Regions from separate parts of the Sporosarcina sp. G11-34 genome, predicted to be linked through region 1. Evidence: riboswitches for the same ligand, from Rfam matches in the RefSeq annotation. Region 1 holds a riboswitch; each other region holds the start of a gene.

Region 1 (4,146 bases):
GACATTCTCCTAATTAATATATTCTAATCCGTATACTAGTCTAGTATAGTTATAGTGAAATGAAAGGTACAAAAGACCTCTAGTCCTTTAGTTTAGAACTTCATTCTCTATTACAATACGCTATTAAAAAAGAGTGTAAAAAAAGTAACCATCCCATTTACTAGCCAGTTAGCAAAGGATGGTTACTTTTTCTATTAGTGTATTGTATATGGGTCGTTATTCACCTAACGCTACTCAATATACCGCTCAAGAAAACGATCTACCGTCATTTTATATTCATCTCCAGCCAATGCAATGGATTCACCGTGGTTTGCACCCGGGACAAGAAGGAGTTCTGCGTCACTTGAAGTATGCCGATACAAATCTTTTGTCAACTTCGTCGGAACAAATGTATCGCTTTCCCCGTGAATATACAAGATCGGGACATTCGTCTTCTCCACTTCTTTCAACGCACTCGCTTCCTTGAATGAATAACCCGCCCTAACTTTTGTTAACAGACTGGTGCTATCCAACATCGGAAATGCCGGCAAATGAAACATCCGGTTCATTTGATACTCGAATAATTGATAGACAGACTCATACGGACTGTCCGCTATAATCGCTTTTACTTGGCGAGGTAATTCTTCCCCGCTAGCCATCAAAACAGTCGCCGCCCCCATCGATAACCCATGGTAAGCCACTTCCGTATTAGGCCCAAGCTTCTCCACCAACAGATGCGTCCAGTCAATCAAATCAAGACGATCGTGCCAGCCAAACCCGTAATATTTCCCCGCGCTCTTGCCATGCCCCCGTGCATCAGGCATGAAAATATTGTAGCCCAAATCGGCATAATAATGCTGTCCAAATAGCCCCATCTGCAACGCATGCCCTAAATAACCGTGCGTTAAAACAACCAATTTATTTGTCGGCTTGTTTGCCGGTAAATAGTAGCCCGACAATTCCAGTCCGTCGCGTGACGTTAACGTAAGACGTTCAAATTCCTGATCATTTACCCAGTCGATCCATTCACCATTCAAAAACAAATCCATCGCCTGATCCGACACTTCCAAATCGGCATTGTTTTGCAAGAACTCTTTCGGTCCCCGCTTGACCGCCATCTCATATAAAATAAAGCTACCGGCGATTTGGATTACCAAAAAGACAATAGCAAAAAGAACAAGTAACCTCTTCCAATTGATTCGAATCGTACTCATTCCCCTTTACTTTTCCAACTTACAGCACACATGCTGCCTATGAATAGTATAGTAGAAAAACGAAGGAATATGAAAGAAAAGATCGCGGTTAGATGAAATTACCAGCTAGTAAGTGTCCGATATTCTATGCTAACTACAATAATTATTTACGCCTGATCTTTATTCCAAAGCAGAGGTAGTCGTATTTGATAAGTGCGGATACTTTCCAATTTTAGAAAGAAAGGAAACGTACAATGAAGTTCTTTCTAAATTCATAAAAAAATAAAAAGCTCTCTTTTAAGGAAATCCCTAAATTGAGAGCCGCTAGTTGTCTAGTAAGTACTAGTAGTATATTGTGGGTTTGTTACTTTCATATCGACCCATTTCTTTTTTAAACAGTTTGCTTTGCGATACGGTATTGTTTTCCTGCATGATGGGCTGGGAGTTGATCTCCTTTGCCAAATAGGTTGTCACGGAATGATGTACCTTCGTATTCTACGGGGACGCGACCTCTTTCTTGTAAAACAGGAACGACCAATTCAACAAAGTCTTTAAATGTACCCGGGGAAACGGCATATGCCAAGTTAAATCCATCTACACCGGCTTCATCCACCCATTTTTCCAGTAAATCAGCAACTTGTTCCGGTGATCCGACCATGGCCGTTCCCATTCCGCCGATTCCGATTGATTCGGCAATTTCACGGATTGTCCATTGTCTTTCAGGATCATTTTTTGTGTAGTTTTCCAATGCCGAACGAATTGCGTTATTTTCAATATATTCCAATGTAGAGTTCGGATCTAAACCCTCTAGATTAACGCCTGTCCATCCGCCAAATAAGGCAAGCGCCCCTTCGTAGCTGACATGCTTTTTATAATCTTCATATTTCTCCAATGCTTCTTCTTCCGTTCTTCCTACTATCGGCGTCACCATTGTCAAGATTTTCAATTCTTCAGCATTTCTTCCGATTTTTATTGCATCGCTTCGCATTCTTTCCACAGTTGTTTTCGCTGCATTCAGAGTAGGTGAACCAATAAAAATAAGTTCAGCATTTTTTGCTGCGAAGGTACGACCTTTTGTTGATGCACCTGCTTGGAATAGAACCGGCGTGCGCTGTGGCGATGGTTCGCTTAAATGCGCTCCAGGCACTTTGAAATACTTTCCTTCATGGTTAATGTCATGCACTTTTTCTGGATTGGCATAAATGCCGTTCTCTTTATCTACTTGTACGGCATCATCTTCCCAGCTGCCTTCCCAAAGCTTATAACAAACCTCTAAGTATTCATTCGCAATATCATAGCGTTCGTCATGATCCACTTGATCGTCAAGCCCCATATTAACGGCGGCGCTTTTCAAATAGGAAGTCACAATATTCCATCCTACACGGCCATCCGTTAAATGATCAAGTGTCGATATTCTCCTTGCAAATGTGTATGGATGTTCATGGCTAACGGAAGCCGTCACCCCAAAACCAAGATGTTTTGTCACAGCTGACATGAGTGGAACAACAAGAAAAGGATCGTTTACTGGAGATTGCGTTCCATGACGAACGGCGGCATCCCTTGATCCTTTATAAACATCGTACGTCCCTAATACATCCGCAAGAAATATCGCATCAAAGCGACCCTTCTCCAAAACTTTTGCAAGTTCAATCCAATACTTACTGTCTTTATATTGATGTGACCGATCTTCTGGGTGTGTCCACAGACCAGGCGATTGGTGACCTACACAATTCATTTCAAATGCATTTAAGTAAATTCGTTTTTTCCCCATTCCATATTACCTCCCTTAAATTTTCAAACAAGTTGCTTGAAACAATGACACTTTCACTTACATCAATCTCTCCCTCTCCCTACAAATTCGATGGGGGTCGCCGCCTTTACTATACCTATTTGTTTAATTGGCTTTAATCCGATAACTATCCCATTTTATCATTATCAAACAAAATGCCCTTCTCCCAAATAAGATGAGAGAAGGGCATTTGTCGTCACGCCAGTCTCATCTTTAGAATACAATGTATTCTTCTGAAATTAGCACCATGCAATACATATTGCTGGTTGCTGAGGCATCATCGGGTCAGTCCCTCTACCTCTCTTAATAAGGGGGTTGCTATTCTTTTATAAAATTCTACTCTGTTTCCAATAAAATAGATTGGTTTATTTATACAAAATAAAAACCACTTCCATAAATAAGAAGAGGTTAAAAGATTCGATGATTCGATTTCTTTACTCTTCTTATCTTCCAAGCTTTCGCTTGCTGGAATTAGCACAGTACTACAAAGTCTGTTGCCGAGGTATCATAGGGCCAGTCCCTCTACCTCTCTCGATAAGAATTTAGAATATATTCAATTGACTAACTATTACTTTAAACTATAAGGAATCTATTGTCAATGAGGATTTCTAAAACCTTTGACTTAGTCAGTAGTTATTCGTATTTTTAATTAATTCCCCCATGTCAACGACACGGTCACCCCTATATAGGACCCGTCACGTAAAAAGGAGACGAAAACTTTATTCATTATGCTCATTATTTTTTCGTTTCGCTAAATTGAGCGTAAGCGTAAAATAATCCACACCTATTTTACGCTTACCCCAAAATAATAAAAAACCCCAATTAACCGGAGTACTTTCGCTTCGGTACCTGAAACTTAATCTAGAAAAAGATTGATATGCGAAAACTACCTTAACAAAAACCGCATCCTTTTTTGTATATTCCTTTTTATGCTGGATACACTAACCTTAATAGAAAGGGTGAGAGATATGTCAGAAAGTAATAAATTTGCACGCCTTGACAGTGAACAGCTTCAGGAAATTAACGAACTTGAAAATAAGCTTGGCTTTACCCTAGTTGCTTACGATACTTCAGCGACTATAAATAGTACGACCAGTGAACCACCATCTTCATAACTTTCCCCCATGCCTTGCAGAAATGCAGGGCATTTTTCTCGTGTAAATTATTTATATTTGTTTCTAGTAG
Region 2 (4,146 bases), on a different contig from region 1:
TTACTCAACCGCCTTTTCAATCTGTAGTAAATTAAGTATTTCTGATTTTTTCTCCGCAAGAAATGAACTCCCACGATCCCTTGGTTTTGTAACTTCCACTGTCAATTCAGCTTGCAGATAACCCGGTTGTCCGCCAAGAATGAAGATCCGGTCACATAAATAAAGGGCTTCGTCGATGTCATGTGTAACAATTACCATCGTTGATAAACGTTTCTTTTGAATTTTTAATAGTAAATCTTGTAATTGCATCTTGGTGAATGCATCAAGCGCACTAAAAGGTTCATCAAGAAGTAGAACATCCGGTTGTCCGATCAACGCGCGAGCGATTGCAGTTCTTTGAGCCATTCCACCTGATAAATCTTTCGGATAATAGTCCCCAAAATCAGTTAACCCGACAAGGTCCAAATATTCTTGTACTTCTTCCTTTTTTACATCTTTGTTTCCAAATAAAATATTTTCTTCGACCGTGAGCCATGGCATAAGCCGAGGCTCTTGAAATATCATGCCAATCGGTTGTTTTCCCGCCCCAGCAACTTTTATTTCTCCAACAAATTCCTTATCCAACCCAGACAATACCCGGAGAAGTGTACTTTTTCCACACCCACTTGTTCCTAAAATTCCAACGGTTTCACCTTCTTGAATAGAAAAGGATATGCTTTTGAATCCGGCAAGTCCGTTATTAAATGTTCTTGAGGCCTGTCTCACTTCCAACATATTGACCACTCCTTTTATTGTTGGTTTTGTAAATTATCTTGCCATCTTAATGCTCGAGCTTCCAACGCTTTCAATAGAGCGTCTGTTACTTTCCCCAGTATTGCAAATAAAATTATACTTGCCATTATAAGTTCAGGTGAATACGTATTCTGACCGACAACTAGTAAGTAACCAAGCCCTTGACTCGCCCCCATCAATTCTGCAGCAACTACGAACATCCAACCTAAACCGACGCCACTGCGTAAGCCTACAAGAAAAGATGGAAGAGATGCCGGTAAAATGATACGACGCACAATCTGGAATGAAGTAAAGTGATAAATCTTTCCTACTTCAATTAGCTTGCGATCAACACCTTGAATACCGGATACGATATTCAAATACACCGGAAAGAAAACACCAACAGCAATTAACACCACTTTGGATGATTCTCCAATTCCCATCCACAAAATGAATAATGGCACCCAGGCAAGAGAAGGGATTGATCTGAATGCTTGGATTAATGGATCCATAAGCTGTTCAAACCATTTGAAATAGCCTACGATCGAACCCAATACGAGCGCTGCGAAAGTCCCAGCAAAAAAACCGATAAATACTCGAAAAAAAGTAATTCCGATATGTCCCCAAAGTGTTCCTTCTTCAGCCATTTCTAGAATTTTTCGAAAAATAGTTGTAGGAGCGGGAAATACATAGGAATCTATCAAGCCAAAACGTGCCGTCGCTTCCCATACGACTAAAAGAACGATTGGTAATATCCATCCGAGTGCAAGACCTCTAAATTTATTTAAGTCTGCACGTGATTTACTAGACTCTTCACTTTTCTCTATCGAAAATTCGTTTGTTTTAGTGTTGACCGTCATACAATTCGCCCCCTATTTTGTTACGATTACTTTTTTCGCAAATCGATCAATAATTAATTCATTCACTAATTCCTCGATATCTGTATCGCTTTTAATAACATTTTCTGACTTCAGGACAGCGCCGGCCTCTTCCAGTGCCTCAATTTGTTTATCTCCGGGAATAGGATTAGAAAAATCATTCCGCTCGATGCCCTTCTTAGCCACTTCCAACTTCATATCCGCCTCTTTTGCTAATATTTCAGCAGCTTCATTTGGATTTTCTATAACCCATTTCCGCGCTTTCTCATATACCTCGATTACTTTTTCAACAACTTCCGGATTCTGTTCCGCAAATTCCGATCGTACATTCAATGTGCCATACGTATTTTTATCATGATCTCGTAAGAATAAGTTCGCCCCAGAGTCAACTTCAACTCTTGCCATATGTGGATCCAGACCAGCCCACGCATCGACTTGGCCAGTTAACAAAGCATTTGCACCATCCGCATGTTGTAAGTTCACAATTTCCAAGTCCTTCGATGACAGACCTACTTCTTGAAGTGAGCGTAAAAGGAAAATATATGGATCCGTCCCTAAAGTTGCAGCAACTTTCTTTCCTTTCAAGTCTTCAACTGATTTTATCGGTGAATCTTCCGTCGTTACAAGTGCAGTCCATTCTGGTTTCGAATAAATATATACAGACTCGATTGGAGATCCATTTGACTTTGCAATCAATGCTGCTGCCCCCGCGGTAGATCCAAAATCGACGCTTTTAGAATTTAAAAACTCCAGTGCCTTATTGCTTCCTTGGCTAAGAACCCATTCAACCTCGATGCCTTCTTTTTCAAAAGCTTCTTCTGCCCATCCGAACTCCTTTAGAGCTAAACTCGTAGGCGAGTAATAGGCATAATCCAGAACTACCTTTTTTAAATTATTCTTCTCTTCCCCTTGTGCATTTGAACAAGCCGTCATGATGAACGACGCGCCTACAATTAATAAAACAAATGTAATAATCTTCTTCATTCTAATTTCCCCCTAATAATAAGTTTTAATAAATTTGTCCTTCAAATTCTCAAACTACACTTTACCTATTCGTTCACTTGGTTTTATACTATGAAAACTCTTCTTTTTACAATTTGGATATATAAAAAGCCCCCTTCAATTAAGAAGAGGGCAGAAAATCCTCCTCTTATCTTCCAGATCCAATTGAATCTGTAGGATTTAGCACCTTTGCAGAAAAATATCCTGTTGGTTGCCGGGCTTCATAGGGCCTATTCCCTCCGCCGCTCTTGATAAGAGTACTATTTAATTTTGAATGTACAGTTTTTTCAATTAGTTAGATCATTAGGAATTATCATATACTATATTCATACATATTGTCAAATACTTTTTTCAATTTCTTTATCAAATGACTCACTTTTTCTTTTTCGTTTTGAAGTTTTCAGATGATTCGTCATCCATTTCTAATTTTCCAATAATTCTTTTTAGTTGTTTGTTTAGTAGCTCTACTTCTATACTCATCGCATTATTCTCTGATTGTTCTTTTTTCAATTCATCAATTTGACTTTGTAATTTTCCTATTTCTTGTTCCTGCTGTTTATCGGAAATTCGACCCTCTTCTATTGCAATTGCACCTCCAATAGTTTGTAAAGCATCCCCAAATGTAGATATCGCAGCACCCAAAAGTCCTATTTTAGCACCATAATCCTGTGAACTATCTTTATTTTGTAATCCTTCACCGGATAATGGATAGTTTCCCCTCAAAGTCATCGCTCCTTGATCATTTTATCCAAAGAATACTTTTTCTTTTTAATTATTATATGCAGAAAGGAATGGGGAAGGACCTTACCAATTAAGATTTAGCGGAGCGTTTTCATACCTTGAATCTTTAAGCTAGTCCTCTATTTTTGAAAGCATTAATTTCCTTATACAGGATGCCAATAACTTGGGAATCTCCTTTTACTTATTTTATATTGCGTAGTTTACAGCAATTAAAAAGCTATTAATGTTGTGCGCTTATCATTTCCATCTGTAATATACTTTACATTTTCGTAGTTGGCGCCAAGTACTTGATTGTAAAGACTTAGGATAGTCGTTTTATCTTTGGAATAGATTGTTACATACGATGAATCCACAAGAAGGAGAACAAACTGACAGTCACTCTTCAAAAAGTCTTCGTATGTCTCGATTTCTGTTGCGGATGCTACATTCTTGAAAGCTTTTAAATCCGTAAAAATTAAGTAATATTCATTTTCTGAAATCTGTTTAAAAAATTCATCACCTGGTAAAACCATAATTGAATCAAAAAAAGACATGCACCGACAAGATGCACATCCTCATTTTATGTATAACCATTTCACCAAAACATCGGTTTTTCCACCATTAGCCAAAGCATTAGAATCATAAGGCCGATGTATAACCATGACGTTCTATTCAAACGATCTAGAATGTCGTTTTTATTCATCCCCGCCTTATTAAAATTCCGAAGGACTCTTGTAAAACCTGTCGCCAAGAAAAACGCAGATACCCCCATCACAAAGACCGTTAGAATTACCCATGATGTATACCATGGCCAAGGTCCAATAATAAGGAGAGA
Region 3 (4,146 bases), on a different contig from region 1:
TTCATGTTTGATTTTCATATGCATAGCGACTTCTCGGCGGATTGCTCGGTTTCAATGGAAGAAATGGTTAATGGAGCCATCGACAAAGGATTAACGGAAATCTGTTTTACGGAACATATCGATTATGAATATCCCGATGATTCTATTATTTTCGACTTAGATTTGGGCGCCTACAGTAAAAAGATAACAGAATTACAGATGAAATACGAAGAACGTATTTGTATTAAAAAAGGGATTGAGATTGGTGTCCAACCCCATATTTTACATAAGTATGAGGAACTAATGAACAATCATTCGTTTGATTTTATTATTTGTTCTATGCATACAACTGAAAAAAAAGCTCTGCATTACGGTGAATTATTTAAGAATAAAACACTTGAAGAAGCATACCAAGTCTATTATGACGAATTGCTATACTGCGTTAAAAACTATAAAAAGTTTTCCGTTCTTGGTCATGTAGATCTTGTGAAGCGATATTCGTTAAAAGATTGTGAGAATAGCTTTCACGATATTTTACGCGAAATGTTCGAAGTCATTATTCCGGATGGAAAAGGAATTGAATTAAACACTTCTGGAGTCCGTTATGGAATGGCAAACGCGTTACCAAGTGAAGATATTTTAAAGCTTTATAAACAATGCGGCGGTGAAATTATTACGCTCGGATCCGATGCACATCGAGTATCTGATTTAGCCTTTCAATTTAGAGAATCACTTCAGCTACTCCAATCCATCGGGTTTAAACATATCGCTACGTTTGATAAACAACAACCGACGTTTCATGCAATAAATAGTTTGATCTGAATCAAGGATTCCCATAGATAATTATAAGTAGATAGAAAGCTTGTACCTGGATATAAAATTCCTGGGCACAAGCTTTTTCATTTTTACTTTTATTGGGTTAATGCTACCCGCTTCACTTGTTTCGCGGGATGATTTTCCGGATGTCTCCACAATCCGTGTGACTGGAACCCCGCACAATTCATTTCAAATGCATTTAAATACATTCTTTTTTTGTCATGGTTGCACCCCTACTTTCCGTGTTATGAATACATTTATTTATCAAACCAAGCTTAGCTCTAGTTTTGTTATACGTTTTTTTGTTTCAATCGCATTTATTAATTCCTGTAGTTGTGTTTGTAATCGCAATTCGCAATCTGTTTCTTTAATGGGATTATCACTATTTTCTTTATCTATCAACGAATCTACGAAGTAAATCCCTTGTGTAGAAATTCCTTTTAGATTATTAATGATTGGTTTCAAAGAAAATTCGATTGCCAGTAAATGAGCACTGCTACCGCCGACCATAAATGGCAATACAGGCTTATCCCTAAATGCATCTTCTGGTAACAAATCTAGTAGCGATTTGAGCACACCTGTAAAAGAAGCTTTGTATACAGGAGAGCCAATTATAATTCCATCCGCATTTTCTATTAGCTCGACGACCTTTTTAATCGCTGGGCTTTCGAAACGGGCGTATACTAAATCTTCAGGTGGCAAATCGGGTACTGAAATATAGTCGACAGAAAAACCTTTTTTATGTAATAAAGACTCTACAAATCTTAATACAAGATCCGTTCGCGATGTAGTTGATGGGCTACCAGATATAATTACAATTTTACTCATTTATTACCATTCCCCTCTATTTTCCTTCTATTTTTTCATAAAAAAATCCCTCTTTTCGATAGAAAAGAGGGATGAGCACATATGGGCTACTACTCTTATCTTCCAAGAAGTTACTCTTGCTGGACTTAGCACCTTCCTGCTATGCAGAGGTTGCTGAAGCTTCATCGGGCCAGTCCCTTAGCTTCTCTTGATAATTTTATGGAGTTGTTGGAATAATCATAATACGCATCCAGTACCTTTGTCAAGGATCAAAGCATATTAGATTAATAGGTTTTCTATTCCATCTATACAAACTCATTAGATGAAAATAGTAAATATGAATAAATAAGAAAGACCAATCCCCCGAATCTAGTCACTTTTAGAATGACATTGATTCGGGATATTTTTTTATATCCTTAAAGACCCTTCAGTTCTTAGCATCTTCTTTTTCTTTATGGATCATGCTGTGAATCTCGGTAGGCAAACCCCAAAGCTTAATGAAACCGACTGCTGCTGATTGGTCGAATGCATCTTCGGCTGTATATGTTGCAAGTTTTTCATTGTAAAGCGAGTTTGGTGATTTTCTCCCTTCAACGATTGCGTGACCTTTGAATAGTTTTACGCGGACTGTACCGTTTACATATTGCTGTGTGTCTTTTAGAAATGCTTCCAACGCACTTTTAAGCGGTGAGAACCAAAGTCCATCGTAAATAAGTTCTGTTAGTTTCTTAGCAACGACAGGCTTAAAGTGAGCGATGTCTTTTACAAGTGTCAGATCTTCCAACTCTTTATGTGCTTTAAGAAGAGTAATTGCACCCGGGCATTCATACACTTCTCGTGATTTAATACCGACAAGACGGTTTTCAACGTGGTCGATTCTGCCGATGCCGTGCTTCCCCGCGATATCGTTCAAGTGAAGAATGAGTTCACTTAGTTTATATTTCTTACCGTCTACACTAACGGGAACTCCTTTCTTAAATTCTATCTCAATTATTTCTGGTGTATCCGGTGCGTCTGCAATTGCAACTGTTAGGCCGTAAGCACCTTCAGGAGGTGTCGCCCACGGGTCTTCAAGAATTCCACACTCATTACTACGTCCCCAAAGGTTTTGGTCGATTGAGTATGGGCTATCAAGATTAATAGGGATAGGTATTTTTTTTTCTTTAGCATACTCAATTTCTTCTTCACGAGACCATGCCCAATCACGTACAGGTGCAATCACTTCAAGCGAAGGATTCAATGCTTTAATAGCAACTTCAAAACGAACTTGGTCGTTTCCTTTTCCTGTGCAGCCATGTGCGACAGCCGTTGCGTTTTCTTTTTCAGCAATTTCTACGAGTTTTTTAGAAATAAGTGGACGGGATAGTGCTGATACAAGCGGGTATTTATCTTCATAATAGGCATGTGCTTGCAAAGCTAGCAAAACATACTCATTTGCATACTCTTCTTTTGCATCTATTACGTAACTATTAACCGCTCCAGCTTGGATCGCTTTTTCTTGGATTTCTTTTAAGTTTTTCCCTTCACCAACGTCTAAACAACATGCAACTACCGCGTACCCCTGATCAGTTAGCCATTGAACCGCTACTGATGTATCTAGACCACCTGAATATGCTAATACTACTTTTTTGTTTGTCATAATAAATATCCCCTTCCGAATACCATGTGTATATTTATGCAATTACTAGTATTTTTATAATAACACATTGAAAGGAAACTGCAATACTTTTGTTTGTTTTTTTAAAAAATAGCGGGCAGTTGAAGAGGCATCCACAAAGCGCCGAAATTTGTCAGAAGGGCTTCTTTCTGCCGACCTAAATAAGGCACTATGAGTATAAGGCGAAGTGATAAAACAGATTGGTCGCCGAAGCCGAAACAATAAAAAAAGGTTTTTGCCGGCAATCAGCAAAAACCTTATCTTATTATTCATCGAACACCATGGGCTACCATTGCGTTTGCAACTTTTAGAAATCCTGCAATGTTTGCACCAATAATTAAATTCCCTGGACGGCCATAATCCCTAGCAGCATTCAAACAACTAATATATATATTTTTCATGATTTGTTGGAGTTTTTCATCGACTTCTTCTTCAGTCCAACTAAGTCGCATACTATTTTGTGACATTTCCATAGCTGACACCGCTACACCGCCAGCATTAGCAGCTTTTGCGGGGGCAAATAAAACTTCATTTTCAACAAATCTTACGACCGCTTCTTTCGTACAAGGCATATTCGCACCTTCACCAATTGCTTTTACCGAGTTAGCAACAAGAAGGCGAGCCGCTTTTTCGTCAATTTCATTTTGAGTTGCGCAAGGAAGCGCAATATCACATGGAATCGACCAAATTTTTGAACAATCCTCGTTAAACTCGGCTTCAGGGTGCTCCTTTAAATAGTCACGTATACGCAAGTTGTTTTCTTCTTTTAAATACTTGATCGTTTTTAAATTAATACCGTTTTCATCGTAAATATAGCCACTTGAATCACTACAAGCAATTACCTTTGCACCTAATTGCATTGCTTTTTCCATCGCATACGTCGAAAC
Region 4 (4,146 bases), on a different contig from region 1:
ATTCGCGCTAAATAATGGGTGCGATTCATCCATCCCCGTTTTCGAAGTTGGAGCCTTTACAGATTTCTTTCTTTTCTTTGTTCCAGCGGGTGTATACCCATCATACTTATGTACGCCAAGTTGTAAGTTATGCATATCTGATAACCCTTCGAGTGAATCCGTTTCACTATTCTCCAACGCGGCTAATGTCACTAACGCCGCTGCTCTGGCATCTTCCAATGCATCGTGATGTTTGAAGCTGATTCCTAAATAATCCGCCATTGTGGAAAGCTTATGATTGTAAAGCGAAGGCCACACCTTTTTGGAAAAAACATAAGAACAACCATACGTAAACGATGCATATGGTTCGTGAAATAAATTCAACGCATAACGCATGGCGCTCATATCGAAACTCGCATTATGTGCAATCAGCGTTTTGTTTTCAATCAATGTTTTAAATTCCGGCCAATATTCTTCAAAAGTTGGTGCACCTTGAACCATATCCTCGGTAATTCCGTGAATTTCAGTATTGAAGTACATAAACTCTTCCTGCGGATCTATGTACGTATGTATTTCTTCTTTAAGAACACCCTTTTCAACTATGACAATACCGACTGAACAAATACTCGCTCTCGAATCATTTGCGGTTTCAAAATCAATCGCTATAAAGTCCATTTGAAGTACCCCCTATCAATAATTATCCGGTCCCCTCAGTTTATCATAACGGTGGCCCATCAACGTACTAACCCGTGACTGAAAAATCACGTCTTATAATAATTTATATAATACCTATGGAAATAGTATACTTAGACTCTTGACAAGGCCAAATACATAGCTTAAAGTAAGTACCAACAACTTCATATTTCTTATTTAGAGAAGCTAAGGGACTGGCCCGATGACGCTTCAGCAACCTCTGTATCCTTGAAAGGTGCTAAATCCAGCAAGAGAACGTTCTTGGAAGATAAGAGCCGTAGTGTAAAATCGGATTCCTCTTTTCTCTTGAAAAGGGGTATTTTTTATAACTATATAGGTTGAACTAAAGAATGCGACACCTAGTTGATTGTAGTGGAGAGCGGCGACTCCAGCGGAAAAAGCGCGTCCAGGTGAGACCCCGCAGAGAAGCGAGGAGGCTCACGGACCGCCCGCGGAAAGCGTCCGCTCGGAACGGAAATCAACGGCTTGGTAAAGCAATCATCATTGAAGTCTTTCAGTATACCCAAATCGCCTCTTAACAAATTACGTTCGATTCATTTATTTATAAAACCTATTAAACAAATAGGAATTATTGAATATACTAAACGAAAGCATCTACTTTCATTTCTAAATACGAGGAGGACTATTATGATTAACTTATTTGTGAAAACGGAACAACAAAGGCAATGGTTGAAAAAGTTACATGAGAAAGAAACAAAGTTTAAAAGTTTATCGGCTCAAATTGATGAACTTTCCATCTTCCCCGAAGAGAATATTCAAGACTTAATTGACATTGGCTACACAAGTAGCACACTCCCTACAGCTTATGGCGGTGAAGGACTAAAGGTTTATGATTTGGTATTACTTCAAGAAACGTTAGCTAGTTTTGACGCAAATACCGCCCTTTCCATTGGCTGGAATCTAGGAGTTGTAGGTGAACTTTTCGAGAAAAAACTTTGGAAGGAGGAAAGCCTGAACTTCTTCGCAACAGAAGTGCTAAATGGCGCGCTAGTGAATCGCTCGGTCAGTGAAACTCAAACCGGCAGTCCAACAAGAGGAGGTCGCCCTGGAACAAATGCAAAAAAAGTCGGTGATTCTTGGGTGCTCTCTGGACGTAAAATATTCACGACTGCCTCTCCTGTATTAACTTATTTTCTAACTTCCGCATGGATTGAAGAAAAGCAAAAAGTAGGTTTCTTCCTTCTCCATAAAGATTTGGAAGGAATAACGATTGAAGAAACATGGGATGTCATTTCCATGAGAGGAACAGCAAGCCACGATCTTGTGCTCAACAACGTAACAGTCGATGAATCTAAACTTGTTGAGCTTCCCGAAACACCAAGTGGCGGTCCTATATCGAATGGTTGGATGCTTCACATTCCCGCGTGTTATCTCGGAATTGCACAAGCTGCGCGTGATTATGCGGTACATTTTGCAAATACCCATTCACCAAACAGCTTAAATGGACCCATTAGCCAATTGCCGAATGTCCAACAGCTACTAGGTGAAATCGATTTGGCGTTAGTTCAAGCGAGACATCTTCTTTATAGTGTGGCGGAAATCTATGACGACGAATCCCGCAGAGCGTTCCTGACCAATGAAATCGGTGTAGCGAAACATACAGTAACAAATTCAGCCGTTTCGATTGTCGATAAAGCGATGCGAATTGTAGGCGCAAAAAGCCTTCAACGCAGCAACCCTCTCCAAAGGTATTATCGCGACGTACGGGCGGGCTTACACAATCCCCCAATGGATGACATGACCATTAAAAAGTTAGCATTATCAGCGATTGAACAGGATAAAACAAAAAACGCGATTCACGCGTAAAAAAGGAGATTTTTATAATGAAAAATAAAAAGCTTTTAAAACTTGTAGCGCTTGGATTCGCTTTGACAACTATTTTAGCGGGATGTGGCGCGGGAGAAGCAACTACCGGGACAGATACCAATAACACGGACGTTAAAAAAGTGAAAGTTGCCTATGATCAAGCATCAAAACCAATGTCCTGGTTAGACGAAAAAGGTAACCCCACTGGCTATGATGTTGAAGTAATGAAATTGGTTGATGAACTGATTCCGGAGTATGAATTCGAATACATTGGGACAACAAGCGATGACTTACTCATCGGTGTCGAACAAGGTAAATATCAAGTCGGCGTCAAAAATGCGTTCTGGACGGAAGAACGCACGGAGAAATTTATCTTCCCAGAAGAATTCCTTGGACTAAGCAGTGCCGGACTCGTAGTTAAGAAAGAAAACGAACATATAAAAACACTGGCCGATTTTGCAAATGCTGGATTTACGCTAGCACCTATCGCTGCAAACAATGCCCAGTACACGGTCATAGACGAATACAATAAAGCCAACCCAGACAACGAAGTCAAACTCGTAGCTGGCGACGCTTTCTCAGTGGAAGTTGTGCAATGGGTAAATGAGGGCCGTGTAGATGGTGGTGTAATGATCGAAGGTCCTTTCGAAAAGAAAGTAATCGCAGAAGACGGTCCATTCCATGACTTTATAGATAACGTCGTTTACAACGAATTCGCGGTTATTAAAACTTGGCCGTTGTTCAATAAAAAAGAACAGGAATTTGCGGATGCTTACGATAAGGCTGTCAAACAGCTGAAAGAAGAAAAGAAGACCAACGACTTAACTGTAGAGTTTTACGGTAGAGACTTATTTGAAGTATTGGATGAAGTAAAAAGGTAAGTAGAAAGACCTTAAAAGGCTGTTGGGTGTACATAACCCCAACAGCCTTTAATCTAAAATAATAATGGAGTGAAGGCATGGAGAAATACTTTGATGCAAGCTATATATGGGATTCACTTCCAATGCTAATCCCCTTTTTAAAGGTCACATTTATGGTGGCTAGTCTATCCGTATTATTTGGAACACTACTTGGCTTCGTCCTTGCGGCAGCAAAAATCGGGAAAAATGCATTCGCAAGGAAAATAGCGAATGGATATACGACAATCATGAGATGTACACCATCTATCGTACTTTTATTTCTTATCTATTATGGCATTCCAGCAATCGGAAATAATTTTGGCGTAAACCTTAACGATGTCCATACAGCCGTATTTGTCGTCATCACGTTTGCCCTACAATTTGGGGCCGCCATGTCGGAGGTAATGAGATCCGCCTACGAATCGATTGATAAAGGACAATTAGAAGCCGCCGTAAGTGTCGGATTAAGCAACACACAGGCGTACAGAAGAATCGTCTTTCCACAAGCTTTCGTCGTTGCTTTACCGAACATTGGAAACAGTTTACTTGCGGTGCTTCAAGAAGGTTCCCTTGCCTATACAATCGGACTAATTGACGTTGTTGGGAAAGCGAATCTTATTATCGCCAATAACTACGATGCCCATGCACTCGAAATCTATCTCGCACTTGCCGTTATCTTTTGGGTAATTTCAATTGCAATTGAACAATTTTTCTTGAAGTTAGAAAAAGTATTTAGCAAAGGGAAATC

The links. Region 1 has a riboswitch for S-adenosylmethionine ahead of KSU66_RS02340 (LLM class flavin-dependent oxidoreductase). Riboswitches for the same ligand answer to the same signal wherever they lie in the genome.
Region 2: another riboswitch for S-adenosylmethionine. It lies ahead of KSU66_RS05165 (aliphatic sulfonate ABC transporter substrate-binding protein); the one in region 1 lies ahead of KSU66_RS02340 (LLM class flavin-dependent oxidoreductase).
Region 3: another riboswitch for S-adenosylmethionine. It lies ahead of ssuE (NADPH-dependent FMN reductase); the one in region 1 lies ahead of KSU66_RS02340 (LLM class flavin-dependent oxidoreductase).
Region 4: another riboswitch for S-adenosylmethionine. It lies ahead of KSU66_RS04635 (acyl-CoA dehydrogenase family protein); the one in region 1 lies ahead of KSU66_RS02340 (LLM class flavin-dependent oxidoreductase).

What each region holds. Positions count from the first base shown of each region.
Region 1 is NZ_JAHNZW010000002.1:41,237-45,382, reverse strand. It holds gene KSU66_RS02345 (alpha/beta hydrolase) at 231-1,193, opposite strand; gene KSU66_RS02340 (LLM class flavin-dependent oxidoreductase) at 1,564-2,943, opposite strand; SAM riboswitch class I at 3,166-3,274, opposite strand; SAM riboswitch class I at 3,402-3,502, opposite strand; gene KSU66_RS02335 (hypothetical protein) at 3,930-4,076, shown strand.
Region 2 is NZ_JAHNZW010000003.1:192,484-196,629, reverse strand. It holds gene KSU66_RS05175 (ABC transporter ATP-binding protein) at 1-714, opposite strand; gene KSU66_RS05170 (ABC transporter permease) at 729-1,571, opposite strand; gene KSU66_RS05165 (aliphatic sulfonate ABC transporter substrate-binding protein) at 1,584-2,573, opposite strand; SAM riboswitch class I at 2,737-2,849, opposite strand; gene KSU66_RS05160 (hypothetical protein) at 2,964-3,314, opposite strand; gene KSU66_RS05155 (DUF2691 family protein) at 3,542-3,865, opposite strand; gene KSU66_RS05150 (hypothetical protein) at 3,907-4,146, opposite strand, start outside.
Region 3 is NZ_JAHNZW010000003.1:159,145-163,290, reverse strand. It holds gene KSU66_RS04995 (histidinol-phosphatase HisJ family protein) at 4-801, shown strand; gene ssuE (NADPH-dependent FMN reductase) at 1,060-1,623, opposite strand; SAM riboswitch class I at 1,716-1,820, opposite strand; gene KSU66_RS04985 (argininosuccinate synthase) at 2,030-3,241, opposite strand; gene gdhA (NADP-specific glutamate dehydrogenase) at 3,529-4,146, opposite strand, start outside.
Region 4 is NZ_JAHNZW010000003.1:83,649-87,794, reverse strand. It holds gene KSU66_RS04640 (exonuclease domain-containing protein) at 1-654, opposite strand, end outside; SAM riboswitch class I at 843-947, shown strand; gene KSU66_RS04635 (acyl-CoA dehydrogenase family protein) at 1,321-2,499, shown strand; gene KSU66_RS04630 (transporter substrate-binding domain-containing protein) at 2,517-3,380, shown strand; gene KSU66_RS04625 (amino acid ABC transporter permease) at 3,458-4,146, shown strand, end outside.